2 regions of the Streptomyces spectabilis genome follow, and region 1 is predicted to be linked to the other one. Evidence: riboswitches for the same ligand, from Rfam matches in the RefSeq annotation. Region 1 holds a riboswitch; the other holds the start of a gene.
What was found. Region 1 has a riboswitch for cobalamin ahead of CP982_RS27715 (ribonucleoside-diphosphate reductase subunit alpha). Riboswitches for the same ligand answer to the same signal wherever they lie in the genome.

Region 1 (15,493 bases):
GATCAGGTTCAGCAGGAAGCGGCGGCGGTCGGCCTTGGACTCCAGGCGGTCCAGCTTCTCCACCGAGTCCATCCACTTGAAGCAGAACTCGGCCTTCTCCCGGATGGAGGGGATGTTCTCCACGGCCGCGAAGGCGGCGGCGCGGTCCTCCGGGTCGGGCAGGTAGGTGTCGAGCAGCGTCAAGTAGAACTGGACGTGCACGGCCTCCTCGAAGAGCTGACGGCTCAGGTAGAGCCGTGCCTCGGGGGAGTTGATGTGCTTGTAGAGCGTGAGCACCAGGTTGTTCGCCACGATCGAGTCGCCGGTGGCGAAGAACGCGACCAGGCGGCCGATGAGGTGCTGCTCCTCGGCCGTCATCTTGGCGAGGTCGGCCACGTCCGAGTGGAGGTCGACCTCCTCCACGGTCCAGGTGTTCTTGATCGCGTCCCGGTAGCGCTCGTAGAAGTCCGGGTAGCGCATCGGGCGGAGCGTCAGCTCGAAGCCCGGGTCGAGCAGGTTCTTCTCGCCCGTCGTCGTGGTGGTGTGCAGTTCCGACGAAGAGCGTTCCGGCGCGGAGCGCTGTCCATCAGGGGCGGTGGTCGGGTGACGGGTGGGCATTACTGGCAGGCCTCGCAGGACTCGGGGTTTTCCAGGGAGCAGGCGATCGCCTCGGGGTCGCTCACCTGCTGGGGGACGGGGGCGGCCGCGGCGGCGGAGCCCCCGGCGGCGCGGGCGATGCGCGTCGCGGGGCGCGAGCGCAGGTAGTACGTGGTCTTGAGGCCCTGCTGCCAGGCGTAGGCGTACATCGAGGAGAGCTTGCCGATGGTCGGCGTCTCCAGGAACAGGTTCAGGGACTGCGACTGGTCGAGGTACGGCGTGCGCGCGGCGGCCATGTCGATCAGGCCCCGCTGCGGGATCTCCCAGGCCGTGCGGTACAGGTTCCGCACCTCCGCGGGCACCCAGGTGAAGCCCTGCACCGAGCCGTTGGACTCGCGAAGGGCCTCGCGGGTCTGCGCGTCCCACACGCCGAGCTTCTTGAGGTCCTGCACCAGGTAGGAGTTGACCTGGAGGAACTCGCCGGACAGCGTCTCGCGCTTGAAGAGGTTGGAGACCTGCGGCTCGATGCACTCGTAGACGCCCGCGATGGAGGCGATGGTGGCGGTCGGGGCGATGGCCAGGAGCAGCGAGTTGCGCATGCCGACCTTGCCGATGCGCTCCCGCAGCGCGTCCCAGCGCTCGGGCCAGGCGCGCTCCGCCGCGGTGTGCTCGTAGTGGTCGGGGTGCAGGACGCCGCGCGCCGTGCGGGTCTTCTCCCAGGCGGGCAGCGGGCCGTGGCGCTCGGCGAGGTCCGCGGAGGCCTCGTAGGCGGCGAGCATGATCCGCTCGGCGATCCTCGTGGACAGCGCCTTCGCCTCGGGGGAGTCGAAGGGCAGCCGCAGCTGGAAGAAGACGTCCTGCAGACCCATGGCGCCCAGGCCCACGGGGCGCCACTTGGCGTTGGAGTTCCCGGCCTGCTCGGTCGGGTAGAAGTTGATGTCCACGACGCGGTCGAGGAACGTCACGGCGGTGCGGACGGTGGCGTCCAGGCGCTCCCAGTCGATGTCCCCGTCGGCCACGAAGGCCCCGAGGTTCACCGAGCCGAGGTTGCACACGGCCGTCTCGCCGTCGTCCGTGACCTCCAGGATCTCCGTGCACAGGTTGGAGGAGTGCACGGTGTGGCCGGGCTCGGCGGTCTGGTTGGCGGTGCGGTTGGAGGTGTCCTTGAAGGTCATCCAGCCGTTGCCGGTCTGCGCGAGGGTGCGCATCATGCGGCCGTACAGGTCACGGGCCGGCATGGTCTTGCGGGCCAGGCCCTTGGCCTCGGCCGCGCGGTACGCGGCGTCGAACTCCTCGCCCCACAGGTCGACGAGCTCGGGCGTGTCGGCGGGCGAGAACAGCGACCACTCCTGGTCGGCGGCGACCCGGCGCATGAACTCGTCCGGGATCCAGTGCGCGAGGTTCAGGTTGTGGGTGCGCCGGGCGTCCTCGCCGGTGTTGTCCCGCAGCTCCAGGAACTCCTCGATGTCGGAGTGCCAGGTCTCCAGGTAGACCGCGGCGGCGCCCTTGCGGCGGCCGCCCTGGTTCACGGCGGCGACGGAGGCGTCGAGCGTCTTCAGGAACGGCACGATGCCGTTGGAGTGGCCGTTCGTGCCGCGGATCAGCGAACCGCGCGAGCGGATGCGGGAGTACGACAGGCCGATGCCGCCGGCGTGCTTCGACAGGCGCGCCACCTGGTGGTAGCGGTCGTAGATCGAGTCCAGCTCGTCGAGCGGCGAGTCGAGCAGGTAGCAGCTCGACATCTGCGGGTGCCGGGTGCCGGAGTTGAAGAGCGTCGGCGAGGACGGCAGGTAGTCCAGACGGCTCATCAGGCCGTACAGGGAGGCGACCTCGTCCAGGGCGCGCGCGGAGTCGTCCTCGGCGAGACCGGCGGCCACGCGCAGCATGAAGTGCTGCGGCGTCTCGATGACCTTGCGGGTGATCGGGTGGCGCAGCAGATAGCGGCTGTGCAGCGTGCGCAGGCCGAAGTAGCCGAAGCGGCGGTCGGCGCCGTCGGCGAGCGCGGCCTCCACGAGCCCGTCGAGACGGGCGCCGTGCAGGGCCGTGAACGCGGCGGTGCGGTCGGCGATCAGGCCCTCGCGGTGGCCGACCGCGACGGACTCGGAGAACGACGTGACGCCCTGCGAGGCGGCCTCCTCGCGGATGCCGATGGTCAGCAGCCGGGCGGCGAGCCGGGAGTACGCGGGGTCCTCGGAGATGAGCCCGGCGGCCGCCTCGGTGGCGAGCTCCCGCAGCTCGGCCTCGTCGGCCTTCGCCGAGCGCCCGCGCAGGGCGGCCGCGGCGACGCGTCCGGGGTCGGCGTCGGGGAGGTCGGCGGTGAGGTCGGTCAGGGTGCGCAGCAGCGCGGTGCCCGGGGCGTCAGTCCGCGTGGACTGCTCGGCGGGCTGCTGACCGGCTTCGGCCTGCGCTGACGCGGGCTCGGCGGGCGCGATGGTCACGTGGTGCTCTCCCTCGCTCGGCTCTGGGCATCGAGGCGGCTGAGGGCACACGGGCGCGACCGCGGGCAGCGGTACGTACGCCGCGTCCACCAGCCCATTCCACGAGGCCCGGACGTCTGCGCCCGGACCGGGCGGCACGGGCGTGCTGTCGGCAGGTCCTCGGACTTGCGGGTACGCAAATGCGCACACGTACACCGTTGCGGGACAGTTCCGGACTTGCACCGGATTCCCCTGCGGCGACAGCGAGGACGAGCATACATCTTGTGCTGGGTTTCGGTGGCACCCCTAGATGTTGTGTCGGAGGTGACCGTTCCCTCACGGGGTGTGGTCGCTCGTGTGCCTGTCGGAGCGTCAACTCGCAGGAGAGAAGCCCCAGACCGGGGGCGGGTTCGCAGTCCCGGCGGGGGGCGCGGACGCCGCGCCCCCGGCGGCCTGTCGGGCGGGGCGGTGGGGCAGGTCAGCCGCTCGTGCCCGGTGGGTCCTGGGGAGCGCCGTCCCCGTTCGGGGGCAGGTCGCCGCGGTCCGCCGGGAGGCCCGTCCCGCCGCCGTCCGGGGGCAGGACCTCGGGGTCGGCCTGCTCGGGCAGGGTGGCGTCCAGTTCGCGGTCGTCGGCGCGGTGGGCGGTCTCGGCGGCGGCGCGCAGCGCGGCGCGGTCCACCGCGCCGCGGTCGGCGGCGAGCTGGATCCGCAGCCCGTTCTCCGAGCGGACGTACTCGTGCCGGGAGCCCGTGACGCGGTACCAGCCCTTGCCGTCCTTCTCGCAGCTCTTGGCGGCGGGCGGGACCGTGCGGCAGTTCCCGTCGGTGACGGTGCCCCGGTCGACGGAGAGCGTGAGCTGCGCGCCGCCCTCGTCCTTCACGTACGTGGACTGGAAGCCGTCCTCACCGATCACGCCCACCGACTGCCGGGCGAGTTCGAAGCCGTCGGCCTCCGTCACGTACACGTGCTCCACGACCGTCTGCGCCGCCGTGGCGCGCTCCTCCAGTTCGGAGCGGTCCGGCGGCGCCGTGCCGGCGAGGCTGTCCGAGCCGCAGCCGGTGAGGGCGAGCGGGACGAGGAGCAGGGCCGGGAGGAGGCGGTGGGAACGTCTCATGCGTACATCCTTTCGCATGCGCCCGCCGCCGTCCGTGTCCCGGCCCCGGCCCTGTCAGTCCGTGCCGCCCCGGTTCAGTGGCCCGCGCCCACCTTGGGCAGTTCGGTGGCCACGCCCTTGTCCCCGGCGTCCGCCGTGTAGTCCTCGGGCGATGTCTCGTCGATGCCCTCGGGAGCCTTGAGCGCCTTCAGGACGAAGGTGAGGACGACGGTCACGACCACGTTCAGGACGAACGCCGTCAGGCCGATGTAGCCGATCTCGCCGATGCCGGGGATCTCCTTGGAGGAGCCGCCGAAGTGCTTCTGCGTCGGCGAGGCCACGCCGTACGCGGCCACCGTCCCGTAGACCATGCCGACCGCCCAGCCGGCCAGGAGCGCCCACCGGTGGAACCACCGCGTGAACAGGCCGCCCACGAGCGCGGGCATGGTCTGCAGGATCCAGATGCCGCCCAGGAGCTGGAAGTTGATCGCGACCGTCTTGTCCATGGTGAGCACGAAGGCGAGGGCGCCCACCTTCACCAGGAGCGAGACCAGCTTGGAGACCTTGGTCTCCTGCTCGGGCGTCGCGTCGGGCTTCAGGAAGTCCTTGTAGATGTTGCGGGTGAAGAGATTCGCGGCCGCGATCGACATGATGGCCGCAGGGACGAGCGCGCCGATGCCGATCGCCGCGAACGCGACGCCCGTGAACCAGTCGGGGAACATGTCCTCGAACAGCTGCGGGATCGCCAGCTGCCCGTTCTCGACCTTCACCCCGGCCGCGATCGCCATGAAGCCCAGCAGCGCGAGCAGGCCCAGCATCAGCGAGTACAGCGGCAGGATGGTGGTGTTGCGGCGGATCACGTCGCGGCTGCGCGAGGACAGCGTCGCGGTGATCGAGTGGGGGTACATGAACAGGGCGAGCGCCGAGCCGAGGGCCAGGGTCGCGTACGTCCAGGTGCCCGCGTCGCCGGGCACGAGCGCGCCCACGGGCTTGCCGGTCGCCTCGTTCGTCGCCGAGAACTTCTCGTTCGCCGCCCGGAAGATCTCGTCGAACCCGCCCAGCTTGATGGGGATGTAGATGATGGCCACCGCGATCACGATGTAGATCAGGGTGTCCTTCACGAACGCGATCAGGGCCGGGGCCCTGAGGCCCGAGGAGTAGGTGTACGCGGCGAGCACGCCGAAGGCGATGAGCAGCGGCAGGTCCTTGATGAACCAGTTGGTGTCCTCGCCGCCGCCGACGCCCATCACGTCGAGGACGGCCTGGATGCCGACGAGTTGGAGCGCGATGTACGGCATCGTGGCGAGGATGCCGGTGACGGCCACCGCGAGCGAGAGCCCCTTGGAGCCGAAGCGCCCGCGGACGAAGTCCGACGTCGTCACGTACCCGTGCTTGTGCGACACCGACCACAGGCGCGGCAGGAAGGTGAAGATCAGCGGATAGACGAGGATGGTGTACGGCACCGCGAAGAACCCGGCGGCGCCTGCCGCGTAGATCGCCGCGGGCACGGCCACGAAGGTGTACGCCGTGTAGAGGTCGCCGCCGAGCAGGAACCAGGTCACCCAGGTGCCGAACGACCGGCCGCCGAGGCCCCATTCGTCGAGGCTCTGCTCGTTCTCGGCCCGACGCCAGCGGGAGGCCAGGAAGCCCATGACCGTCACCGCGAGGAAGAAGAAGATGAAGACGGCGAGCGCGACGCCGTTCACGCCGTCGTTCATGACCGCGCACCTCTCTGGCCGCGGGCGGCCTTGCGGGCGCGCTGCTCACGCTGCCACAGCTGGTAGGCGATCATCGTGAGCACGGTCGAGATCAGCACCCACAGCATCTGGTACCAGTAGAAGAACGGGATGCCGATGAAGGCCGGATCGGCCTTCGCGTAGGAGCTCACCCAGAGCATGGCCACGAAGGGCGCCACGAGACAGACGGCTATGACCACACGGACCGGTGTGACCACCGGCTGTCTCACTTCAGGCGCAACCGGCACTTCAGGCGCATCTGGCATACCGCGGCTCCGTTCGCTCACTTATCCCGTGTTTAACGTGCGGGAAATCTAAGCGACGGTCTCGGCCTACGGAACCCCTGTCCGTATAACGGACGAGCCACAGAGCGGCCGAAAGGGCCTCTCAGCAGCAGCGGAACCCCTGCCGCGGGTCCGACTCCTGGCGGTCCGTCCGCATACGCTCGAACGCCCGCCGGGTCGGCACGGCCGCGGCCGGATGCTCCCTGCGGACGTGCGCCACGTACCGCTCGTACGCGGACTCGTCCGTCAACTCCCGTACGTACCAACGGACGGCGCGCAGCGCGCGGCGCAGCGGCCCGGTCACGACGAGCCCGCCTTCGCGCGCTCGTGGGCCGCGAGCTCCGCCTTCTCCTCCTCGGTGGCGACGAGCCCGGCGGGCGCGACGGTCTTCGACTCCACGAACGGCGTCTCGCTCAGGCGCGAGGACAGCGGGTCGCGGACGTGCCGGACGCACACGCGGGCCGCGTCCACGAGGACGATCACGACGAGGATCGCGAGGGCCGCCGAAAGCACGCCGTCCACGGTGGAGTTGGTGACCACGGTGTGCATGTCGTCCATGGTCTTGGCGGGCGGCAGGACCTTGCCGTCGTCGATGGCGTCCTGGTAGATCGAGCGCTGCTTGAAGAAGCCCACGCGCGGGTCGCTGGAGAACACCTTCTGCCAGCTCGCCGTGAGCGTCACCGTCGCGTCCCAGGCCAGCGGGATCCCGGTGATCCAGGCCCACTTGAGCCGTCCGGACTTCACCAGGAGCGTGGTGCACACGGCGAGGGCGACGGCGGCGAGGAGCTGGTTGGCGATGCCGAAGATCGGGAAGAGCTGGTTGATGCCGCCGAGCGGCTCGTGCACGCCGACCCAGAGGAAGTAGCCCCACATGCCGGTCACGGCGGCGCTGGTCAGGACCAGGCCCGGCTTCCAACTCACGTTCCTGAAGGGCTTGTAGACGTTGCCCAGCATGTCCTGGAGCATGAACCGGCCCACGCGCGTGCCCGCGTCGAGCGCGGTGAGGATGAACAGCGCCTCAAACATGATCGCGAAGTGGTACCAGAACGCCCGCAGCGAGTCCCCCGTGACCTTGGAGAAGATCTCCGAGACGCCGATCGCGAGGGTGGGGGCGCCGCCCGTGCGCGAGAGCAGCGAGCTCTCCTCGACGTCCTCGGCGGCCCGCGCCAGGTCCTCGGGGGAGATGGTGTACCCGAAGTTCGCGACCGCCCGCGACGCCTCCTGGACGGTGTCGCCGACGACGCCCGCCGGCGCGTTCATCGCGAAGTACAGGCCCGGGTCGATGATGCTCGCCGCGACCAGGGCCATCACCGCCACGGACGACTCCATCAGCATGGAGCCGTAGCCGATCATCCGGACCTGGGTCTCCTTCTGGATCATCTTCGGCGTCGTACCGGAGGAGATCAGGGCGTGGAAGCCGGAGAGCGCGCCGCAAGCGATCGTGATGAACACGAACGGGAAGAGCGAGCCCGCGAAGACCGGCCCGTCGCCGCGCGAGGCGAAGTCGGTGACCGGGTCCATCTTGAGCGTCGGCAGGGTGACGAGCACGCCGAGCGCGAGCAGCACGATCGTGCCGATCTTCATGAACGTGGACAGGTAGTCGCGCGGCGCGAGCAGCATCCACACCGGCAGGATCGAGGCGATGAAGCCGTACGCCACCAGCCAGACGACCAGCGTCGAGGGGGCGAGTGTGAAGGCCTCCGCCCACGAGGACTCCGCCACCCAGCGGCCCGCGACCAGGGCGATCAGCAGCAGGCCGATGCCGATGAGCGAGACCTCGCTGACCCGGCCGGGGCGCAGGACGCGCAGATAGAAGCCCATGAACAGGGCGATCGGGATCGTCATCGCGATGGAGAAGGTGCCCCAGGGCGACTCGGCGAGGGCGTTCACGATCACGAGCGCGAGCACGCCGAGCAGGATGATCATGATCGCGAAGGTGGCGAGCAGGGCCGCGGCCCCGCCGAACGGGCCGATCTCGTCCCGCGCCATCTGGCCGAGCGACTTGCCGTCGCGGCGGGTCGAGAAGAACAGGACCACCATGTCCTGCACGGCCCCCGCGAAGATCACCCCTGCGATGATCCAGATGGTGCCCGGCAGATACCCCATCTGGGCGGCGAGCACGGGACCGACCAGCGGACCCGCGCCCGCGATCGCCGCGAAGTGGTGCCCGAGCAGCACGCGCCGGTCGGTCGGGTGGTAGTCGATGCCGTTGTCGAGCCGCTCGGCGGGGGTGGCCCGGCGCTTGTCGACGCGCAGGACCTTGTGCGCGATGAACTTCGCGTAGAAGCGGTAGGCGATGGCGTACGAGCCGAGGGCGGCGGCCACCATCCAGGCGGCGGACACCTCCTCGTCCCGGGAGAGCGCGAGCACGGTCCAGCCCGCGGCGCCGACCAGCGCGACGAGGCTCCAGAGGGCGATGGTCTTGGGGGTGGCTGTGCGCACGGGCCGTCCTCCCGGTCGCGTGTCTGCGGTGACGGGAGGACGGTAGGGCAGGAAAGTGATCCGCGCTACGGGGCGGGCAGGGTGAAACGCGGCGGGGCCGGGGGCCCGGGGCGCGGCATCACTCCCGCGGCGTCGCCCCGGGGCGCGTCGGCGTCGGCGCCGGGGCGTCGGCGCGGCCTCAGTCCTGCGGCCGCTTGAGCCGGGCCACGAACTTGTACCGGTCGCCCCGGTAGACCGAGCGCACCCACTCCACCGGCTGCCCGCTCCCGTCCACGGAGTGCCGCGACAGCATCAGCATCGGCAGGCCGACGTCGGTGCCGAGCAGGCCCGCCTCGCGCGGGGTCGCGAGGGAGGTCTCGATGGTCTCCTCGGCCTCGGCGAGGTGCACGTCGTAGACCTCGGCGAGGGCCGTGTACAGGGACGTGTACTTCACGAGCGAGCGTCTGAGCGCGGGGAAGCGCTTGGCGGACAGATGCGTGGTCTCGATGGCCATCGGCTCGCCGCTGGCGAGCCGCAGCCGCTCGATGCGCAGGACGCGCCCCCCGGCGGCGATGTCCAGGAGACCGGCCAGGGTGTCGTCGGCGGTGATGTACCCGATGTCCAGGAGCTGGGAGGTCGGCTCCAGGCCCTGGGCCTTCATGTCCTCGGTGTACGAGGTGAGTTGGAGCGCCTGCGACACCTTCGGCTTGGCCACGAACGTGCCCTTGCCCTGGATGCGCTCCAGGCGGCCCTCGACGACCAGTTCCTGAAGGGCCTGGCGCACCGTGGTGCGCGAGGTGTCGAACTCGGCGGCGAGGGTGCGCTCGGGCGGCACCGGGGTGCCCGGCGGCAGGGTCTCGGTCATGTCCAGCAAGTGCCGCTTCAGGCGGTAGTACTTGGGCACGCGGGCCGGGCGCACGGACTTGGCGGGGCCGGAGCCGTCGCCTGCCGCGAGGGCGGGGGCGGCCGCGCTCGCGGCTGCCGTCGCCGAGGTGCCCACCCCGGCCCGGGTGCTGCCCGCCTCTGTGCCCATGCTCCGCCTTCCCCGTTCCTGTGCTGCTCTGACCGGCTCCTGTGCTGCTGCCGTCACCGGCTCCTCCGTCTGTCGCGGCTCACATCGTGGCACGGTCCGGCCCAGGGGGGTCACCCCTGTTCGAGCGAAGCCGTCGGGGGAGAGCCGTGCCGCTCAGGTGTCGGTCCGATAACGGAGCCGACAGCCCTTCTTATACACCCTTGACACCCCAAAAGGTCTAGGCCAAGCTCCCCCGTACTGGTCTACACCATTAAAGACCAGGTCCAGTCCCACGGGCAGTCTTTCGGTCCTCTTGGTCGCTGCGGGTGGGGGGTTGGCTGGGTGGCATCCAAAGGAGGATGACGTGAAGCGCAAGCTCATAGCGGCGATCGGTGTCGCGGGCATGTTGGTCTCGGTCGCGGCGTGTGGCGGCGACGACAAGGACGACAAGAAGTCCGGGGCGGACGGCTTCAAGGGCGAGACGCTGACGCTCTGGGCCATGGACGGTTCGACGCCGGACCAGTGGACCAAGGACGTCACGGCCGCCTTCGAGAAGAAGACCGGCGCGAAGCTGAAGCTCGAGGTCCAGGACTGGAACGGCATCCAGCAGAAGCTGACCGCCGCCCTCTCCGAGGAGAACCCGCCGGACGTCTTCGAGATCGGCAACACCCAGACGGCCGCCTACGCCAAGTCCGGCGGTCTCGCCGACCTGAGCGACCTCAAGGAGTCGATCGGCGCCGACTGGACCGAGTCCGTCAACAAGTCCACGATCGTCGACGGCAAGCAGTACGCCGCCCCGTGGTTCGTGCTGAACCGCGTCGTGCTCTACAACAAGAAGATCTGGGCCGACGCGGGCATCAAGAAGACGCCCAAGACCCGTGACGAGTTCTACGCCGACCTGAAGAAGATCGGCGAGAAGACCGACGCGGAGCCGATCTACATGCCGGGCCAGAACTGGTACCACTTCGTGGGCCTCGTCATCGGCGAGGGCGGCGAGCTGGTCAAGAAGGACGGCGACAAGTACGTCTCCAACCTCGACGACCCGAAGGTGGTCAAGGCCGTGGAGACGTACAAGAAGTTCCAGGCCCTGTCGAAGGCGCCGAAGAACAAGGACGAGGCCACCCCGCAGCAGGCCGAGGTCTTCGCCAAGGGCAAGACCGGCGCGTTCGTGGGCATGAGCTGGGAGGCCGCCACGGCCATCAAGGCCAACAAGAAGATCGAGAAGGACATCGGCTACTTCACGATCCCGGGCGCCACGGCCGCCAAGCCCGAGGGCGTCTTCCTCGGCGGCTCCAACCTCGCCGTCGCCGCCACCAGCGAGAAGCAGGAGCTCGCCAAGGAGTTCCTGAAGATCGCGATGTCCGACAAGTTCGAGGGCCAGCTCGCCAAGGAAGGCGGCGTGATCCCGAACAAGAAGGCCCTGGAGTCCAACCTCAAGGGCAACGTGGCCGCCGAGGCCATGGCCCCGGCCACCGCCGGCGGCGGCATCACCCCGCTGATCCCGGAGTGGGGCGCCGTCGAGAACGAGCCCAACCCGATCAAGAGCTATCTGACCGCGGTCATGAACGGCGATTCGCCCGCCGACGCCGCCAAGAAGGTCGAGGGCGAGTTCAACAAGCGCCTGTCGCAGAAGCAGTAAGGAAGCGCCCCGCCGGGGGCGGTGACCACAGGGTCGTGCCCGCGACCCCCGCCTCGCCGCCCCCGGCGCATTCCTGTGTGACGTGCCGATGAGAGAGATGGCGAGCATGACCGTACAGACCGAGCGGCCGCCCTCCGGCCCGCCGGAGGTAGTGAAGTCGGGCGGCGGGCGCACCGGGGCCCCGCGCACGCCCCGCGTCAGGATCGGGTCCCTGGGTCCCTATCTGCTGTTGCTTCCCGCGCTCGTGGCCACCCTGGTGTTCCTGGGCTGGCCGCTGGTGAACAACGGGATCCTGTCGTTCCAGAACCTCAACATGAGACAGGTCATCCTGCATCTCACCGAGTGGAACGGCATCGACAACTACAAGGAGGTCCTCAAGAGCGAGGACTTCTGGCGCGTCACCGGGCGGTCGATCGTCTTCACCGCCATCAACGTCGTCCTCATCATGGTGCTCGGCACCCTGATCGGACTGCTGCTCGCCAAGCTCGGCACCAAGATGCGGCGGCTGCTGCTCTTCGGCCTCGTCCTCGCCTGGGCCATGCCCGTCGTCGCGGGCACCACCGTCTACCAGTGGCTGTTCGCCCAGCGCTACGGCGTCGTCAACTGGGTGCTCGCCAAGGTCGGCTTCAGCTCCATGGCCGACTACGACTGGTTCGGCGGCCAGTACTCCACCTTCTTCGTGATCATCACGCTGATCGTGTGGATGTCGATCCCCTTCGTGGCGATCAACCTGTACGCCGCCACCACGACCATCCCCAAGGAGCTCTACGAGGCCGCGTCGCTCGACGGCGCGGGCGCCTGGAAGCAGTTCACCTCGGTGACCCTGCCGTTCCTGCGGCCCTTCCTCTACGCCACGACCTTCCTCGAGGTCATCTGGGTCTTCAAGGCCCTCGTCCAGGTCTATGCCATCAACCAGGGCGGCCCCGACCGGCTCACGGAGATCCTGCCCGTCTACGCCTACATCGAGGGCTCGGGCAACCAGCACTACGGCATGGGCTCCGCCATCGCCATGCTGACCATCATCATCATGCTCTTCCTGACCGCGTATCACCTGCGCATCGTGCTCAAGCAAGAGGAGGACGCGTGAAGCGCTCCTGGTTCGGCCGCACCTGGCCCAACGTCGTCGCCGTCGTCCTCTTCATCGGCCTGGTCTTCCCCGTCTACTGGATGTTCGCCACGGCCTTCAAGCCGACCGGCGACATCATCAGCGAGGACCCGGTCTGGATCCCCTTCGACTTCACCTTCGAGCACTTCAAGACGGCCGTCGACGCCGACCACTTCTGGCAGATGGTCAGGAACTCGGTGACCGTCACCGTCCTCGCGGTCGTCTTCTCCCTCGCCATCGCCCTGCTGTCGGCCTTCGCGCTCGCCCGTATGCGGTTCAAGGGCCGCCGGGGCTTCATCATCGGCTTCATGCTGGCCCAGATGGCGCCCTGGGAAGTCATGGTCATCTCGATCTACATGATCGTGCGCGACGCCGAGATGCTGAACAGCCTGGTGCCGTTGACGCTCTTCTACATGGTGATGATCCTGCCCTTCACGATCCTCACGCTGCGCGGCTTCGTCGCCGCCGTGCCCAAGGAACTGGAGGAGTCGGCGATGGTCGACGGCTGCACCCGCATGCAGGCGTTCCGCCGCATCATCCTGCCGCTGCTCGCCCCCGGCCTGATGTCCACCTCGCTCTTCGGCTTCATCACCGCCTGGAACGAGTTCCCCATCGCCATGCTGGTCAACAAGGACCCGGAGTCCAAGACGCTGCCGACGTGGCTGACGAGCTTCCAGACCGTCTACGGCGACGACTGGGGTGCCACCATGGCCGCGTCCACGATCTTCGCCATCCCGATCCTGCTCCTCTTCGTCTTCCTCCAGCGGCGCGCCGTCGCCGGTCTCACCGACGGTGCCGTGAAGGGATAACGCACACTCATGAGCTCCACCGCATCCACGCCGGACACCCTGACGCGCGACGCCCTGACCGTCCTCCAGCCCGGCTTCGGCGGGACCACCGCCCCCGACTGGCTGCTCCGCCACATCGGTGAGGGCCTGGCCGCCGTGGGCCTGTTCGGCCGCAACGTCCAGACGCCCGAGCAGGTGGCCGCGCTCACCGCCCAGCTGCGCGCCGAGCGCGAGGACCTCCTCGTCGCCATCGACGAGGAGAGCGGTGACGTCACCCGCCTCGAGGTGCGCACCGGCTCGTCCTTCCCCGGCAACCACGCGCTCGGCGCGGTGGACGACACCGCGCTCACCCGCGGCGTCGCCGCCGAGCTGGGGCGCCGCCTCGCCGAGTGCGGCGTCACCTTCAACTGGGCGCCGTCCGCGGACGTCAACTCCGACCCGGACAACCCGGTCATCGGCGTGCGCTCCTTCGGCGCCGACACCGACCTGGTGGCCCGGCACACCGCCGCCTACATCGAGGGCCTGCAGTCCTCCGGCGTCGCCGCCTGCGCCAAGCACTTCCCCGGCCACGGCGACACGGCGGTCGACTCGCACCACGCCGTGCCGCACATCGGCGTCGACGCGGACGTCCTGAGCGCCCGCGAACTCGCCCCCTTCCGGGCCGCGATCGCCGCGGGCACCCGCGCCGTCATGAGCGCCCACATCAGCGTCCCGGCCCTCGACCCGGAGTACCCGGCGACGCTCTCGCGGCGCATCCTCACCGATGTGCTCCGCGGCGAGCTCGGCTTCGACGGCCTGATCGTCACCGACGGCATCGAGATGCAGGCCATCTCCTCGACGTACGGCATCGAGCGCGGCACCGTCCTCGCCATCGCCGCCGGCTGCGACGCCATCTGCGTCGGCGGCGGCCTCCACGACGAGCTGACGGTACGCCGTCTGCGCGACGCCCTCGTGTCGGCGGTCCGCGCGGGCGAGCTGCCCGAGGAGCGGCTCGCCGACGCGGCCGCCCGGGTCCGGGCGCTCGCGCACTGGACCTCGGTGTCGGGCGCGGCCGGGCGTTCGGGGGGCGTGCCCGACACCGAGATCGGCCTGCGCGCGGCCCGCCGCGCCCTGACGGTCACCCACAGCGAGACCTACGCGGGCCCGCTGACCAGCGCCCCCTACGTCGCCGCGCTCACACCGGTGGCCAACATCGCCGTCGGCGACGAGACCCCGTGGGGCGTCGCCGCCGAACTCGGCCGCCGTCTGCCCGGCACCGAGACCGGCTCCTTCACCGGTGCCGACGCGGGCCGCGAGGCCCTGGCCGCGGCGGGGGACCGGCGGATCGTCGCCGTCGTCCGCGACGCCCACCGCCACCCCTGGATGACGGCGGCCGTCGACCATCTGCTCGCCGCCCGCCCCGACACCATCGTGGTCGAGATGGGCGTCCCGCAGGCCAAGCCCACGGGCGCCCTCCACATCGCCACCCACGGCGCGGCCCGCGTCTGCGGCATCGCGGCGGCAGAGGCGATCACGGGCGCGTAGCCGCACGCTCCGCCCTTGCGACGGCGCCGGGCCGCCCCACCCCTAGAGGGGAGGGCGGCCCGGCGCCGTCGGTGTGCCCGGGGCCGGAGGCCTAGAGCCCCTGCCACGCAGGCTTGTTGGCGTACGTGTGCCGGAAGTAGTCCGCCAGCTTCAGCTTCGACGCCGCGGCCTCGTCCACCACGACCGTCGCGTGCGCGTGCAGCTGCAGCGCCGACGCGGGCACGATGGACGCCACCGGCCCCTCGACCGTGGCCGCCACGGCGTCCGCCTTGCCCTCGCCCGTCGCGAGCAGCACCAGGTGGCGCGCCTCCAGGATCGTGCCGATGCCCTGCGTGATGACGTGGTGCGGGACCTGGTCGATGTCGCCGTCGAAGAACCGCGCGTTGTCCACCCGGGTCTGCTCGGTCAGGGTCTTGATCCGCGTCCGCGAGGCAAGCGACGAACAGGGCTCGTTGAACCCGATGTGCCCGTCCGTGCCGATCCCGAGCAGCTGGAGGTCCACGCCGCCCGCCTCGGCGAGGGCGCGGTCGTACGCCTCGCAGGCGCCCTGTACGTCCTCGGCGCTGCCGTCCGGGCCCATGAAGGCCGCCTCGCTCAGACCGAGCGGCTCGACGACCTCCCGGAGCACCACCGAGCGGTACGACTCCGGGTGCCCGGCCGGAAGCCCGACGTACTCGTCGAGCTGGCAGATCCGCGCCCGCGCCACGTCCACGGCACCGTCGCGGACCTTGGCGGCCAGGGCCTCGTAGATGGGCAGCGGGGTCGAGCCGGTGGCGACACCGAGCAGGGCGTCAGGCTTACGGCGCACCAGGGCGGCCATGGCCTCCGCGATGAGCTCGCCGCCTGCCTTGGCGTCCGGGACGATGACAACTTCCACGCTGGGCCTGCCGATCTGGAG
Region 2 (15,493 bases), 3.1 Mb from region 1:
CGCTCGAAGCGTTCGGCTCCCTGTGACCCGGACCGAAGGGAAGGAGACCACCATGCCGCGACGCAACCACTCCCGCGAGCCGTCGTCGGCGCGCCTCCGCCCGCAGCGGCACAAGGACGTCCTGCATGCTCGGGGCGGCCACCGCGCGCACGACTTCCGGTGCGTCGGCTGCCGGCTCGACGTGTCCCTGGACGCGCCGGGCACCGGGCACCGCAACCACTGCCCGCACTGCCTGGCCAGCCTGCACGTCGACCACCGCGTCCCCGGTGACCGGGCCTCGCCCTGCCGCGGCCGCATGGAGGCGCTGACCATGACCGCGCGCCCGGACGGCGAGTGGATGCTCATCCACGAGTGCCTGACGTGCGGCGAGCTCAGCGCCAACCGCGTCGCGGGCGACGACAACGCGCTGGCTCTGGTGCGCCTGGCCCTCAAGCCGCTCCAGGACACCGGGGTCGCCCGGCGCACACTGCTCACCCTGTGACAACCGGGGCCGCCGTGGCGACACGGCGGCCCCGTACCTGCGCGGCTCCGGGGCTACGGCGCCATCTCGTACGTCCCGGACAGCGCCTCGACACGGGCCCAGACGCGCGCCAAGCGAGCCTCGTCGACGACCGGGCGCCGGACTGCGCCGAGGGCCCAGCCCTGCTGCGCGGCGGTGGCGGAGTCCTTGCCGTGCAGCTCGACGGCGTACGCAGAGAAGTCCCGTACGAGGACGGCGAAGAGCTCGTCGAGCACGTCCTGCTCCAGGCCGGTCAGGCGCGCCTGCTCCAGGATCAGCTGGCCGTGCACGACGAGCGCGAACAGCTGGCCGACGGCGAGGAGCAGATCGAGGTCGCGGCTCTGCTCCTCGTCCGGGGCTGCCGTGGTGACGAACTCGCAGAGGGCGTCGGCCTGTTCGCGGAAGCGGGCGACGTTCGGCACGTCGGCGTACGCGTCGTAGGCGGTGCGCCAGTCGTGGAAGCGGATGGAGCCGAGGCCCCGGGCCGGTCCCTGCTGGAAGAGGAAGGCGTCGTCGGCCGCGTCCAGACGGGTCGGCACGGGCGCGTACTCGGCCGGGTTCAGCAGGTGGTTGCCCATGAACTTCAGGATCAGGGCCAGGTTGACGTGGACCGTGCCCTCCAGCTTCGGCAGGCCCCGGATCTCGGTGGCGGCCTGGGCGAAGTAGGTGTCCTTCTCGAAGCCCTTGGCCGCGATGACGTCCCACATCAGGTCGATGACCTTCTCGCCCTCCGTGGTCACCTTCATCTTCGTCATCGGGTTGAAGAGGAGGTAGCGGCGGTCGTCGGGCCCGGCCGAGCGGAAGTAGTCCACGGCGCGGTCACTGAACAGCTTCATGCCGACGAGGCGGACGTAGGCGTCGGTCAGCTCGCGGCGCACGTGCGGGAACGCGGTGACGGGACGGCCGTAGAGGATGCGGTTCTGGGCGTGGGTGACGGCCTCGTACATCGCGTGCTCGCAGATGCCGATCGCGCCGGTGCAGAGGTTGAACTTGCCCACGTTGACGGTGTTGAGGGCGGCGTCGAAGGCCGCGCGGCCGGTGTGCAGGATGTCCTCGGCACGGACCGGGTAGTTCTCGAGCCGGAACTCGCTGACGTACTTGGAGGAGTCCACGACGTTCTTCACCAGGTGGTACGCCTCGTGGCGGCTGTCCGCAGCGAAGAAGACGTAGCCGTCGGGGCCCTCGACGTCGGTGCGGCGGCCGAAGACGGAGACGAGGCCCGCGGCGTTGCCGTTGCCGATGTAGTACTTGGAGCCGCTGGCCCGGAAGCCGCCGTCGCCGTCCGGCTCCAGGAGCATGTCGGTGGAGTAGATGTCGGCGCCGTGGGTCTTCTCGGACAGGCCGAAGGCGAACACCTCGCCCTGCGCGAGGAGTTCGGCGGCGCGGGCGCGGGCGGCGGCGTTGTCGCTCTGCCAGACCGGGCCGAGGCCGAGGATGGTGACCTGCCACGCGTACCAGTAGTCGAGCCCGTAGAAGCCGAAGATCTCGTTGAGGGCGGCGATCCGGGCGGTGTCCCAGCGCTTGTCGCCCTCGCCCTCCCCGGCGGCGGACGCCGGGGTGAGGAAGGTCGCGAACAGGCCCTCCTTGGCGGAGAACTCCAGGAAGTCCGCGAGCCAGGCGCGGGAGCGGTAGTCCTCGATCAGCCTGCGCTTGCCCCGCGCCTCGAACCAGTCCACGGTCGCGCGCAGCAGCCTGCGGGTCTCGGGGTCGAAGTGGGTCGGGTCGTAGGTGCGGGGGTTGAACAGCAGCGCGTCGGCCATGGCCAGTCGCCTTTCCGGCTCGGGGTCGGGGAGGTCCCGGACGTCGTGGAAGGGAAGGGGGTGGGGAAAGCTGGAGGTGCGGGAGAGCTGTGGATACGTCAGCGCCGGGCGCCGAGCCGTTCGAGGGTGTCGATCACGTCGTCGAGCCAGGCGAGCGTCATCTGCTCGTACGCGATGCCGCCGCGCAGCACGACGTGCTGGAGCTCCTGGCGGTCGTCGAGGGGAGCGGGGGCCTCGGGTCCGGTGAAGTCGCGCCGCTCCCCCGCGAGGTAGTGCGCGAGCCGCTCGGCGTGCGCCTGGCGGTAGCGCCGCACCTCGCGGATCAGCGCGGCCGGGTCGTCGAAGGCCGCGCCACGGATCTTCACGGCGAGCTCGTGCCGGACGCTCTCGGGTTCGATCGGCTCGTGCAGCCACCCGGAGAGCGCGGCGCGGCCGAGGGCCGCGACGGAGTACTCCTTCTTGTCGGGGCGGTCCTGCTGCGCCACCTCGCGGGCCTCGATCCAGGCGTCGCTCTCCATGCGCTTGAGGACGCGGTAGATCTGCTGGTGCGTGGCGGTCCAGAAGTAGCCGATGGACCGGTCGAACCGCCGGGCCAGCTCGTAACCGGAGCCCGGCTGCTCCAGCAGGGAGACGAGGATCGCGTGCTCAAGCGCCATGCCCGAATCCTTCTATGCAACTCGTTGCATAGACAAGCGGTGCCGTCCAGGTGAGACACGGCTCACCCGGACCGGCACGGCGGCTTCGGCCGTCTACGAGGGGTCGGCACCCGCGGGCACTTCGTAGATCTTCCCGTCGACGCCCGCCCGGTAGAGCCTGCCCGCGGAGAAGCCGCGGTCGCCGTGGCCGTAGGCGACCTGGGTGGAGAGGTGGAGGCCCGAGGCCACGGCGCACAGGCGCCCGTCCTCGACGCGCCAGATCTGGCCCGCCGCGTGGGTGGTGATCAGTGGCCGCCCCTTGCTGTCGAGGGTGAGCCCGTCGGGGAGCGCGAGGACGTCGGACGGTGCCACCGAGACCCAGCGCCGCGGGTGTGCCGGGTCGTCGGCCGGGATCCGGTAGAGGCCGGGGGCGACCGTGGTCTGGATGACGTAGACCTGCTCCCCGTCCGGGGACACGGCGATCCCGTTGGACTGGGGCACCCTGGCCCAGGCCGGGTCGACCTCGCCGTCCGGCGTGACGCGGCCGATGTTCCGCCCGCCCAGGGTCGTGGTGTACACGGTGCCGTCGGCCGCGAGCGCGACGCCGTCGATGCCGCCGAGCCCGGCGGCGTACGTCGTGACCTCGCCGGTGTCCGGGTCCACGAGGAGGAGCTTCGACGTGGGCAGCGCGTCGCCGGTGAGCGAGTGCAGGACGTCGTTGCCGGTGCCGACGAGGAGGCGGCCGTCGTCCCGCACGACGATCCCGCCGTTGGCGCCCACGTTTCCGGTGAGGGGTACGGGGGTGCGGCCCGGCGCGTCGATCCGGTAGACGCGGCCGGTGAAGTACGCGGTGGCGAACATCCGGCCGTGCCGGTCGACGACGATCGACTCGACCCAGTCGGGGATGCGCGCCACCTGCGCCGGCGCTCCCGGTCCCGTGGCGGCACAGGCCGGTGCCGCGGACGCGGGGGCGGGTGCGAGCACACCCGCGGCCGCGGCCAGCAGAGCCAGCGACACGATGCCGCGGCCCGGCCCCCGTAAGACTCCGCGCGGCGCCCTGCTCACCTTCAACGTCATCGGTTCCCCTCCGTCGTCGGGTCGGTCTGCCCGGCGAAGTATCGGGGCCGGGGGCCGCGAGCACCACAGCCAGGGGGCGTCTGCTCGGACACACCGGCGGGGGTCGGGGCCGCGACCGGGGCCGGGGCGGGACCGGGGCGAGGACCAGGGCCTTAGGGTCGGCACATGCGCATCGTCTCCCTGCTCCCCGCCGCCACCGACATCGTCGCCGAACTGGGCCTGGCGGACCGGCTCGTCGGGCGCACCCACGAGTGCGACTGGCCGCCGCGCGCGGTGGCGTCCGTGCCCGTGGTGACCGGTGCCGACCTGGATCAGGAGACCTTGAGCAGCCGTGAGATCTCCGACGCGGTGGGCGGTTCCGCCCACTCCGGGTCCTCGCTGTACACCCTCGACACCGAGGTGCTCGCGGCCCTGCGGCCCGATGTGGTCCTCACGCAGGACCTGTGCGACGTCTGCGCGGTGTCGTACGAGAGGGTCAGCCGCACCGTGCGGCTCCTGGACGCGGGCACCCGGGTCCTGAGCCTGGAGCCGCGCACCCTGGACGACGTACTGGACTGCCTGGTCACGGTCGGCACCGTGCTCGGGGTGCGGGAGTCCGCCGAGCTGCGCCGGGCCGAGCTGCGGGCCCGTCTGGAGCGGGTGCGCGAGCGGACCGCCGGACGTCAACGGCCCCGGGTGGTCGCGATCGAGTGGCTGGATCCGCTGTGGCCCGCCGGGCACTGGGTGCCCGAACAGATCGCCGCCGCCGGGGGCGAACCGCTCCTTGCCGCGCCCGGCGAGCACACCGCACCCATGACCTGGGACGCGGTGCGCGCGGCCCGGCCGGAGGTGCTGCTCGTCCTGCCGTGCGGCTTTCCGCCCGAGCGGACGCTGCGCGAGACGGACCTGCTCACCCGGCTGCCCGGCTGGTCCGAGCTGCCCGCCGTCCGGGCCGGGCGCGTCTGGGTCCTGGACGGGCCCGCGTACTTCAACCGCCCCGGCCCGCGCGTCGTGCGCGGGGCCGAGGTGCTGGCCCACGTCCTGCACGGGGTGCGGGCCGGGACGGCGGTGACCCCGGCGGAGGCGCGCCCGTTCCGCTGACGGCGAGGCCCCGACGCCCCGGCCCGGCGCGGCCGTTCAGGACACGGCGCGGCGGCGCGGCGGGGTGAAGGCGTACAGGTCGAGGATCTCCGGTCGCGGGGCGACGCCCGGGCCTCCGGCGCGGACCCAGGCGACGATGTCCTCGGTCGCGTCCGCGTCGTTGACCAGGCCGAGCCACACCGGTCGGGCACCGGCCGCACGGCCCTCGGCGGAGGGCTGGACCACGATGACGTTGGCCTGGTCGCACACGTCCAGGCAGGCCGAGACGCGCACGGGCGCCTCGGCCCGCAGGCGCGCGGTCTGCGCGGCGTGGTCGACGCCTGTCACCTTCGGGCTGCCGCAGCAGCAGTCCCGGCACACGACGACCCGGCAGGGCGCCGGGGCGGCGGCCGCCCCGGAACTCCGCGCGGCCCCTGCTGACTTGCCGACCGGTCTTGCGGGCATGCCGCGTCCTGCCTCTCTCCGGGGAGATCCGCCCCGGTGTTCCGTGGAGGAGGCGACCGCGTGAGTCTCCTGGCTCTCGGGTCGATGCCCGTCCCGGCCTTCCCACCCCTCGCGGGGCAGTGGCCAGTCGGGACAGGCTCGCCGATCACAGTGGCGGGACCGCGCCGGATTCACACCGGCTTCCTCGGACCGCCGTCGCCTTGTCGCCCGTCATCATTCCATCCGGCCGTCCGGTGGTACCCGGGGGCCCGGCTCCGGGGCCGCGCTATCCGCCGTACAGGGTGACCGGCAGGGCCTGGACGCTGTTGCTGACGAAGGACGGCAGCGGCACCAAATCGGCGCGCGGTACGGCGAGTTCCAGGTGCGGGAACCGCCGGAACAGAGCGGGCAGGGCGATGCCCGCCTCAAGGCGCGCCAGGGCGGCGCCGAGGCAGTAGTGCGGGCCGTGCCCGAAGGACAGGTGTTTCGGCCGGGGGCGCGCGATGTCGAACTCGGCGGCGTCGGCGCCGAATCGGCCGGGGTCGCGGCCCGCGGCCGCGTACGAGGCGAGGATGGCCTCGCCGCGCGGGATCACCACGGTGCCGACGGGGATGTCGTCGAGGGCGTAGCGCAGCGGGAAGTGCGCGACGGGCGAGTCCCACCGCAGGGTCTCCTCCACCACGGCGTCCCACGGCCGTCGTCCGGTCGTGACGGCGGCGCGCTGTTCGGGGTGGGTGAGCAGGGCGGCGGTCGCGTTGGTGATCAGGTTGAGGGTGGTGCCGTGGCCCGCGACGAGAACCAGGATCAGGGTGCCGATCAGCTCCGGCTCCGAGAGCCGGTCGCCGTCGTCGCGCACGGCGATCAGCCGGCTGGTCAGGTCCTCCCCCGGCCGCGCCCGCCGTTCGGCGACGAGGTCGCCGAGGAGCGCGTGCAGCCGTCGTTGGGTGGCGATGGTCTCGTCGGGCGTGGTGACGCTGCTGGTCAGGCTGGCGGAGAGGGTCCGGAACTCGTCGAAGCGCTCCTCCGGCACGCCGAGGAGGTCCCCGATCACGGCCATGGGCAGCGGATAGGCGAAGTGCCGGCGCAGGTCCACGGCGTCGCCGCCGCGCTCCGCGAGGGCGTCGAGAAGCCGCAGCGTGATCGCCTCGACGCGGGGCCGCATCGCGGCGACGCGCCGCGCGGTGAAGGCCTGGGTGACCAGGTCCCGCAGGCGGCGGTGCTCTTCGCCGTCGGCGGTGGTCATGCCGCGGTTGGTGACCACGCTGATCAGCGGCCACCCCTCCGGCACCTCTCCCGCGCGCCACGCGGACCAGTGCGCCGGGTCCTTGGCCGTACGGGGGTCCGCCAGGAGTTCTCGGAGCAGGTCGTGGCGGGTGATCACCCAGGCGGGCACCCCGCCGGGCAGCCGCACCCGCACGGCGGGGCCCAGCGCGCGGAGCTTCTCGTTCTCGCCGTGGATGTCACCGGCGCTCGCGTCGAGGCGGAAGAGGGGGGTCTGGGTGTCCACGGGTCACCTCTGGCTGGTCGACGACGGGGTCGATCGTGGAGCGCGTGCGCGGGACGGCGACTGGATCGTACGGTTGCGCGCGCGCCCGGAGAAGAGTGCGCGCGGCACCTGTCCGGCGAGTCGCACGCACGTTCCAGCCGGGTTGTTCGGTCGAGTTGTCCCTCGAGTCGCTCCGCCGAGTTGTTCAGTCGACTTTTTCGGCTGACTATGTCGCTACTATGTACGCATGGCTCATGTGACTGCGGCCGAGCGCCGCCCCCAGCTGATCAAAGCGGCCATCGCCCTCATGGCCAGGGAGGGTGTCGCCGCCGGAAGCACCCGCGCCATCGCCGCCGAGCTCGGTGTCGCCCAGGCGACGGTGCACTACACCTTCGGCACCAAGGAAGACCTGTACCGCGCCGTCATGGAGCAGCTCAGCCAGGACCTGCTGGCACAGGTCCGGGAGTCCGCGCCTGCGGACGCCGGTTTCGAGGAAACGCTCGCCGCGCTCACCGGGGCGCTGTGGCGCACCGTGGGCGAGCAGCCCGCCAGCCATCAGTTGCTCACCGAACTGACCATGTACGCCCTGCGGACACCGGCGTTGCACGAGGCTCTGGAGAGTCACTTCCGCCAAGCGCACGACGTGGCGGCGCAGTTGGTGACGGAGGCGGCCGAGCGCACCGGCCAGCGGCTCGCCGCGTCCCCCGACACCATCGCTCGCTTCCTGCTCGCCGGTTTCGACGGGCTCATCCTGCAGCGTCTGGCCCTGCCGGACGAGGAGGCCGAACGGCACGTCGTGCGGGCCCTGGCCGCGGGGGCGGCGGCGCTGGCGGGCGGCACCCTCGGCCTGCCGCGGGCGGCCGGCGCCTGACAGCGCGCGAAGCGGCCACCTCCCCTGCTCGGAGTCGGGGGAGGTGGCCGCTTCGCGTGGTGGGCCCGGGGCAGTGGGGCCGAACGGCGCCCGCGGTGTGACGGGCGCTCAGCGGGTCGGGGCCGCTCGGGCGGGCTCGGGACGCCGGGCCCGGTCGGCCGTCGCGCTGGCGACCGTCATCCTCAGCGGCGGCACCGAGGCGACGAGGGTGCCGAGAGCCAGGAGGACGCCGAGCACTCCGGCGCCCGCCGTGTCGAGGACGGCGCCGACGGCCAGCGGACCGATGCCGGTGCCCAGCGCGCTCGCTCCGCTGAGGGAGGCCACCAGGCGCCCGCTCGGGTCGAGGAGGGCGGCCGCCGCGAGGGTCTGTACCAGGACGGCCAGCTGGCAGGCCTGCCAGAGGACCGCCGCGACGACGAAGAGCACCGGGTCGCGCGTGAGCACCAGGACCGCCATCGAGAGGGCCTGCGCCACGATGAAGCCGGCCAGGGACCGCGTACGGCCGAAGCGGCGGGCGGCAACGGGGCCGAGTGCGGCGCCGACGAGGGCCACGACACCGGACACGGCGAGGACCACCGACACGGCCGATGCCGACATGCCGGCGTGTTCGCGCCCGAAGACCGAGGCGTACGCCCAGGCGCCCTGGGTGACGGCCCACAACAGCGCGATCGCGCCCAGCAGGACCCAGGAGGGGGTCGCCGTCGTGGTCGGGCCTTCGGCCTCGGGCGTGGCCCCGGCCCCGGTCCCGGGCGCCGTGGGCGTCGCCGTCGCCGGGCCGTCGGGGAGCCCGCGTACCAGGGGCCAGGCGAGCAGACACCACAGCGCCATGACCAGGAAGCCGGTCCCCTCCCCCAGGCTGTGGTTGGCCGCGGGCACCGCCATGATCAGCAGGGCGGTCACGACCACCGTGCCCGCGATGGTGACCGCGGAGGCCTTGTCGGCGTCGTCGGTCGCGGCGATCGCGGCCGTGGCGGCCGCGTAGACCGCGCCGAGTCCGGCGCCGATGACGAGGTTCGCCAGGATCAGGGTCGGCAGGTCGCTCGCCGCGGTCGCCCCGACGAAACCCGCTCCGGCGACGGCGAGGCCGGTGCGGGTCATGCGTACCCGGCCGGGCCGCGCGGCCCGGCCCGCGAGCCGCAGGGTGACGACCGCGGTGGCCATGAGCTGGGCCGCGCCGACGAGTCCGGCACCGGAGTCCCCGAGCCCGAACCGTGCGGAGAAGTCGTCGATGAACAGCGGCATGAGGTTCGCGCCGCCGTTGCCCAGGGTCGCGCCGGCGATGAGCGCCACGGCGACGCCGAGGGTCAGGACCGCCGTCCTGCGCGCGGTCACCGGTGGGCCCTCGGGGTGCGGTCGGCCACGGCGCATCGGCGCGTGGTCGGGTGTGCGAACGGCATCGGAGTCCTCTCGGTGGGAGGTGCGGAAGGAGTGCTCGGGGCTCCGGTGGCCACGGGCGCTTCGGGCGCCCGTGGCCACCGGGTGGGGCGAGCGGGGAGCCGGGTGCGGCTGCCGCCCGCTTCAGCCGGTCCAGACGTCCTCGACGTAGCGGCCGGACTCGACGAGGGCGTCCAGCCAGCCGGCCGCCTGCTCGTCGTCCGCGCCGGTGTGCTCGCGGTGGACGGCCATGAACGCCTCCCGCACCGCGGGGGCCATCCGGCGGCCGTCGCCGCAGACGTGGACCCGGCCGCCCGCCCGCAGCACGTCCCACACCTCGTCGCTCTCCCGGGCGATGCGGTCCTGGACGTAGCGGGCGCCGCCCTCGGGGGCCTGGGAGAAGACGGGCCGCATGCTGACCGCTCCGGCCGTCTGGGCCCGCTCGAACTCCTCGCGGTGCAGGTAGTCGACCTCCGGGTGGTCGCAGCCGAAGTAGCACAGGAGCGTGCCGGTGGACCCGGTGTGCAGCCGGTCGAGGACGGCTCCGCGGAACGGCGCGAGGCCGGTGCCCGCGCTGACCAGGATGACCGGCACCGTGTCGTCGTCGGGAAGGCGGAAGGACTCGCCGCACGGCAGCACCCTGGCCCGGAGGGTGTCCCCGGCCCGCACGCCCTGCACGTAGTGCGAGGCGATGCCGTGGAACGTGCCCTCGCCCGCCCGGTGGGGCGCGGCGAGCAGCGACACCATCAGGTCGATCTCGCCGGGCGCGGCCTGCGCGGAGGACGAGATGGAGTAGTGGCGCGGGCGCAGCACCGGAAGGAGTTCCAGGAAGCGGGCGAACGGCAGCTCGCAGGCGCGGAAGCGCTCCAGCAGGTCGAGGACGCTGAGCCCCGGCGCGGTGACCTGCTCGTGGAAGGCGTCGGCGTCCGCCGCGGCGAGTTCGGCCAGGGGGCGGCGCTCGGGCGGGCAGGCGGTGTGCTCGGCGAGGACGGCGATCTGCTCGGGTGTGGCTGCGGTCTGGAGTTCCACGAAGTCGGTGAGCAGGTGGCGCAGGGTCAACGGCCGGTCGACGGGAAGGGTGTTGCGGCTGCGGCGGCGGGCGCTCAGCCGCACGGTGCGCTCCAGGTCGAGGCCGAAGCGGTCCGCGACCCGCCGGACGAGGGTCTCGGGGTTGCGCGGCAGGACGGCCAGGTGGTCGCCGGTGCGGTAGGTGACGCCTTCGGGCAGCCGCAGCTTCAGAAAGCGCTTGGAGCGGCCCAGCTCGTGCTCCATGTCGACGAGTTCGTAGGCGTCGAGCACCTCCATGGGCTGTACGCCGTGCCGGGCGGCGAGTTCACCGGTGACGCACGCGGTGGCGTCCTCCAGCTCGTACAGGCCCGGCTGCTCCTCGGGGCCGGGCTCGGGGCGCGTCGCCTCGTCGTCGGCGGTGCCGTAGCGGTCGAGCAGCGCCGTCCACAGCTCCGCGGTCCAGCGGTCCACGGCGCCCGCGAAGTCACCGGAGGCGTCCGCGGCGCCGCGCTCCAGGAGCGGGGTGGCGCCGGCGGCGGTGAGCCACCGCTCGATGAGGGTCGGCACGTGCTGGTAGGTGGCGGCCCAGTTGCGGTCGCCGACGCCGAGGACGGCGTACTGGAGGCCGTCGAGGGCGCCGGGCTCCAGGCCTTCAAGCCAGGTGACGAACTCGGCGGCGTCGTCGGTGGGCCGGCCGTTGTAGGAGGCGGCGACGATCACGACGGGGCCGTCGGCGGGGCTGAGCCTGCCGGCCAGGTCGTTGAGGGGCGCGACCGCGGTGGTGAACCCGTGGTCGTCGCCGTCGGCCGCCAGGTCGTGGGCGAGTCCCGCGCAGGTGCCCAGGTTGGAGCCGTGCAGCAGGGTGAGCGCGGTCGCGGCCGCCCGGCGGGCGGCGGGTCGGTCCGCGCTCACGGGCGCCGCGCTCGCGGCGGCGGGCAGGCGTCGCTCACCGCTGGTGCGCCGGGCGAGCTTCAGGGTGAACGCGTCGGGCTTGATGGTGAGCGACTGCTTGATCGTCAGCCGGTAGTCGGTGTGGTCGAGCAGGCGGTAGCGGTGGACGAGCAGGCCGAGGAGCAGCGTGGCCTCGTGCAGCGCGAACTGCCGTCCGATGCAGGCGCGCTCGCCGCTGCCGAAGGGCTTGAAGAGGTGGACCGGGCGCGCGGCCTCGCGCTCGGCCGTGAACCGCTCGGGGTCGAACAGCTCGACGTTCTCGCCCCAGGCGGGGTCGCGGTGCAGGGCCGGGGTGAGCACCAGCAGGCTCTCGCCCTGCCGCACGGGGTACGTGCCGCCGATGACGGTGTCCTCGATCGGCTCCACGGCGAAGGCGGGCGCGGTCGGCCAAAGGCGCAGGCTCTCGTTGAGCACCTGACGGATGTACGTCAGCTTGCCGATGTCGCCGTACTCGGGCGCGGGCGCGTCCGCGTCGCCCCACAGCGCGTCCACCTCCGCCTGTGCGCGGGCCAGTACCTCGGGGTGCTTGGTCAGGTAGTACAGGGCGAACGACAGGGCGCCGCTGGTGGTCTCGTGCCCGGCGATGAGGAACGTGATCACCTGGTTGCGGATGTTCACGTCGTCCAGGGGCTCGCCGGTCCGCGCGTCACGGGTGTGCAGCATCCGGCCCAGGAGGTCGTCGGTTCCGGTGTCCCCGGAGGCCCTGCGCTGCCGGATCACCTCGTCGACCAGCTCCGTCATCAGCACGGCATCCTTGCGGAACTGCTCCGCCTGCTTCCAGCGGAACACCTCCGTGCCCGGGATCGACTCGCCCTTGGTCTGGGTGAAGGCGAGCGCCCTGCTCATCGCGTCGACGAAGGGGTGCGCCTCGTCGCGCCGGAACGACTCGAAGTCGTAGCCGAATCCGCAGAGTCCGATCGTGTCGAAGGTCAGCCGGGTCATGTCCTCGGGCACGTCCACCGGGTCCGCGCCGGCCGCGCGGTCCCACTTGGCGATCAGCGACCGGGCGACGTCGAGCATCGTCGCGTGGTAGCCGCGCATGGCGCCGAGCGAGAACGCGGGCATCAGGATGTCGTGCGCCTTCTGCCAGTTGGGCTCGTGGTGGAAGGCCGTGAAGAGGCCGTCCCCCGCGATCTCCCTGATCTCGACGAGGTCCCCGTGCACGTTCTTGCGGAAGCGGGTCTCGTCCGACAGCTCGGCCACCAGGTCAAGGCCGCCGACCACCACGGTCTCGGAGCCGAAGGCGCGGATCCGGAACACCGGGCCCAACTCCTTGACCTCGTTCATCAGATGGACGAGGCCGTCGGCCCCGCTCGGGATGTCGAGCGCGTGACCGATCAGGGGGAGCGCCGGGCGCTCCGGGATCGCCTGTGCCGTCGTCGTGGAGGTCGGCTCGGTGGTGGACGCGTGAGTCATGGAGGGGCCTTTCGTTCCGCACGGCAGGTCGCTTGATCCATAAGATACAACCGACTTGGTCACCTGACCATGTCGGCTGATTGTGTTGCTCGACACGGTCGGTTGGCTGAACCTTCCGGGTGTCCGAGGCGTCGAGGGTCCGCACGCCCGCGCCGACGTGCGCGCCGCGAGCGGCGAAGGGGGCGCGTAGACGGGGCCCCTTCGGGCGCAGGGGCGGCACCCCTGCCGTCTGGCGTAGCCCGGCCGCCACCGCCTTCGCCGACCGTGGGGACGCGCCTACGCCGGCCTCCCGGCGCACCGGCACTCGCGCGGCGCACGCCGGACCAGGGGGCGCGATGGGGGGCAGGGACGCGGTGGGCGCGATCGCGGCGGTGATCGGCGCGGTCGGCATGATCGCGGCGGCGTTCATCACCGTGTGGGGACAGGATGGCGGCGGCGAACGGCAGAGCCCGGGGACGATCGTCCAGACCAACGAGCGGGGCGACAACCAGGTTTGCGTCGGCCAGCGCGTCCAATGCGGCGCAGGAGCGACATCGAGCGCCCCCGGCACGGACCGGCCCGCACCGCGAGGGAGTTCCGGCGGATGACGAGAGCGCCGCACCGCACCGCATCGGCGGTGGCGCTGCTCTGCCTGCTCCTCCCCCTCAGCGGCTGCGGCGGCGACAAGGGGGCCTCGCAGGGCCAGAGCAACGAGAACGGCAACAACCTCGCCTGCAACGGCCATCACGTCCAGTGCGTCAACGGCACCCTCATCGTGTCGCCGCCGCCCGCTTCGCCGTCGTCGTCGGACAGCGCGTCGCCCTCACCGTCCGACAGCCCGTCGCCGTCCGCGTCCCCCTCCCCCAGCTGTACGCCCACGCCCACGGACGACGGCGGGGACTCCGGCGGCGACGGTCCCGACGTCACCGCCGCGCGCCTGGACCGCGCGCCCCGGGCGGTGCTGCGGGGGCCCGGCCTCGGCTCCCTGCGCATCGCCGTGCTCGACGTGGACTCGCCGCAGCCGCGGTGGAGCACCCTGGGCATCGGCGCCCGCCAGCTGCGCGCCGCCGGGGTCGGCGGGGTGCTCTTCCGGCTGCCGTCGCCGGTTCCGGCTTCGGTGAGCGTCGACACCGCACAGGCCCCGACCGACGTGGAGTACGTCTTCTTCGACGGCAACGGCCTGCGCCTGGGCACCCAGACGGCCGCCAGTTGCGCGGTGCTGTGCCCCTCGTTGACGCAGAACCTCGTCACCGCCCCGCAGTACCAGCACCTCTTGGTGACGGATGCCGGGCGCAGCGCGGGCTGGCCGCTCGGGCAGCGCTACCTCTCCACCAACGGCTAGGCCAGACCGCCCGCCGCCCGGATGAGGCGTACGAGGTCCTGGTGGAACACGTCGTAGTGCGCGCCCCGGGGTGGTCCGCCCTCGCGGATCAGCTCGGACGCGTCGACGCCGACGTACCCGGAGGACGGCAGCGCGCCCTCGGCGAGCGCGTCGGCCAGGGTGAGGGCGGGGCTGCCGTCCATGCCCTGGATCCCGTCGTAGCCGAGCGCGCCCCAGGTCCGCCCCGCGCCGGAGAGCAGGGCGCCGTCGCCGATCCTGCGGCACGCGAGCGGGAAGAACAGGCCGAGTTCCAGGTCGTGGTGGGAGTAGCAGCACACGACGGGTCCCGCCACCCGCTGGTGCAGGCCCGCAAGGGCTCCCCCACCGCTCAGTTGGGGCAGGTGCTCGGCGAACGCGAAGTGGGAGAGGGCCGCCTGGAACAGGCACAGCGAGGCGACCCGCTCGTCCGGCCCGAGGCCCCGCGCGGCGTAGGCCACCAGGCGGGCGCCCGCGCCGTGGCCCACGAGGTGGATGCGGGTGTCGGGCAGGCCCTCGCCGAGGCGCCGCAGGAGCGGGGCGAGACCGCGCTCGCCGACGAGCCCGGCGTGCCTCCTCATCGCGTACGACGCGACCTGGCACAGCAGTTGGCGGGCGCCGTCCCACACGCGGTCCGACGGGCCCTCGGCACGCGGGTCGCGCAGGGGGCGCTCGCTCGGCGCGAGGGACTCGGGCCTCGACAGGCGCTCGGTGGGGTCGTCGGCGGAGCGCGGCCCGGCCGTGCCGGACTCCGTGAGCGTGCCGTGCTTGGACACGTCGGGCGCCCCGGAGCCCGACTGCGCCTCCTCGAACCGCTCGGGGCTGCGCTCCTCGACCCGGTCGGTCTCCTGCCTGGCCGCGTCGAGCGCCTCGGCGAAGCCCTCGCACACCTGGGTGGGGCTGTCGATGAGCATGGCCGGGTCGGTCTGCGGCAGGACGTCCGCGCCCAGGTCGGTGCCGTAGGCGTGCACGGGGGTGTCCAGGGGCTGTTCGACGAGGCGGCGCAAGGCGATGCCCACGTCGTCGAGGGGGCCGTTGCCCGGGGGCCGTTCGTCCAGCAGCCCGAGCAACCTGGCGAGGGTGTCCTCGCCCTCGGGGAAGACCCGGCGCAGCCCGGCGAGGTCGGTGTCGGTGAGACCGGTGCCGGTGGGCCGCTCCTCCTGACCGTCATCCGGTCGCGCGAAGCACATGCTCGGCCAGCGCACTCCCAGGAGTCCCACGCCCTCCGTGCCGCCGACCTCCGCGAACAGGGTGCGGCAGCGCGCGTCGACCCGCTCCGTCAGGCCGGGCTCGTGGTGGGCGGTGTGGGCGAGCACGACCAGGTGGCGCACGCCCGCCTCGCGGGCCGCGTCCGCCACCCGGTCCCCCTGCCGCTCGTCCTCGGCGTCCCCGTGCGCGTCGAATCCGACGTCCCACCACGGCGGCGCGTTCGTGGTCCTGTCCCCTGTTCCCCGCGTGTCCCGCATCCGCCCCCCTGTTGTCTCGCGAGCACCGTGACGCGACGTCACATGCACGGCGAGTGCCCACACCGGGGCGGGCTACGCACGGCGGCTTGCGGCCCCGAGCCCGGTCACGGG

Region 2: another riboswitch for cobalamin. It lies ahead of CP982_RS39950 ((2Fe-2S) ferredoxin domain-containing protein); the one in region 1 lies ahead of CP982_RS27715 (ribonucleoside-diphosphate reductase subunit alpha).

What each region holds. Positions count from the first base shown of each region.
Region 1 is NZ_CP023690.1:6,287,635-6,303,127, forward strand. Features, by position in the region: gene CP982_RS27710 (ribonucleotide-diphosphate reductase subunit beta) at 1-459, opposite strand, end outside; gene CP982_RS27715 (ribonucleoside-diphosphate reductase subunit alpha) at 597-3,014, opposite strand; cobalamin riboswitch at 3,148-3,274, opposite strand; gene CP982_RS27720 (hypothetical protein) at 3,472-4,107, opposite strand; gene mctP (monocarboxylate uptake permease MctP) at 4,182-5,804, opposite strand; gene CP982_RS27730 (DUF3311 domain-containing protein) at 5,801-6,088, opposite strand; gene CP982_RS27735 (YbdD/YjiX family protein) at 6,210-6,410, opposite strand; gene CP982_RS27740 (carbon starvation CstA family protein) at 6,407-8,548, opposite strand; gene CP982_RS27745 (GntR family transcriptional regulator) at 8,727-9,560, opposite strand; gene CP982_RS27750 (extracellular solute-binding protein) at 9,904-11,178, shown strand; gene CP982_RS27755 (carbohydrate ABC transporter permease) at 11,285-12,265, shown strand; gene CP982_RS27760 (carbohydrate ABC transporter permease) at 12,262-13,092, shown strand; gene CP982_RS27765 (glycoside hydrolase family 3 protein) at 13,102-14,595, shown strand; gene nagB (glucosamine-6-phosphate deaminase) at 14,687-15,472, opposite strand.
Region 2 is NZ_CP023690.1:9,411,247-9,426,739, reverse strand. Features, by position in the region: gene CP982_RS39980 (RNHCP domain-containing protein) at 1-26, shown strand, start outside; gene CP982_RS39975 (RNHCP domain-containing protein) at 53-481, shown strand; gene CP982_RS39970 (acyl-CoA dehydrogenase family protein) at 535-2,259, opposite strand; gene CP982_RS39965 (PadR family transcriptional regulator) at 2,358-2,915, opposite strand; gene CP982_RS39960 (SMP-30/gluconolactonase/LRE family protein) at 3,009-3,971, opposite strand; gene CP982_RS39955 (cobalamin-binding protein) at 4,137-5,051, shown strand; gene CP982_RS39950 ((2Fe-2S) ferredoxin domain-containing protein) at 5,088-5,495, opposite strand; cobalamin riboswitch at 5,558-5,681, opposite strand; gene CP982_RS39945 (cytochrome P450 family protein) at 5,761-6,981, opposite strand; gene CP982_RS39940 (TetR/AcrR family transcriptional regulator) at 7,208-7,831, shown strand; gene CP982_RS39935 (MFS transporter) at 7,940-9,163, opposite strand; gene CP982_RS39930 (bifunctional cytochrome P450/NADPH--P450 reductase) at 9,350-12,580, opposite strand; gene CP982_RS39925 (hypothetical protein) at 12,934-13,167, shown strand; gene CP982_RS39920 (hypothetical protein) at 13,164-13,901, shown strand; gene CP982_RS39915 (hypothetical protein) at 13,898-15,382, opposite strand; gene CP982_RS39910 (GNAT family N-acetyltransferase) at 15,487-15,493, opposite strand, start outside.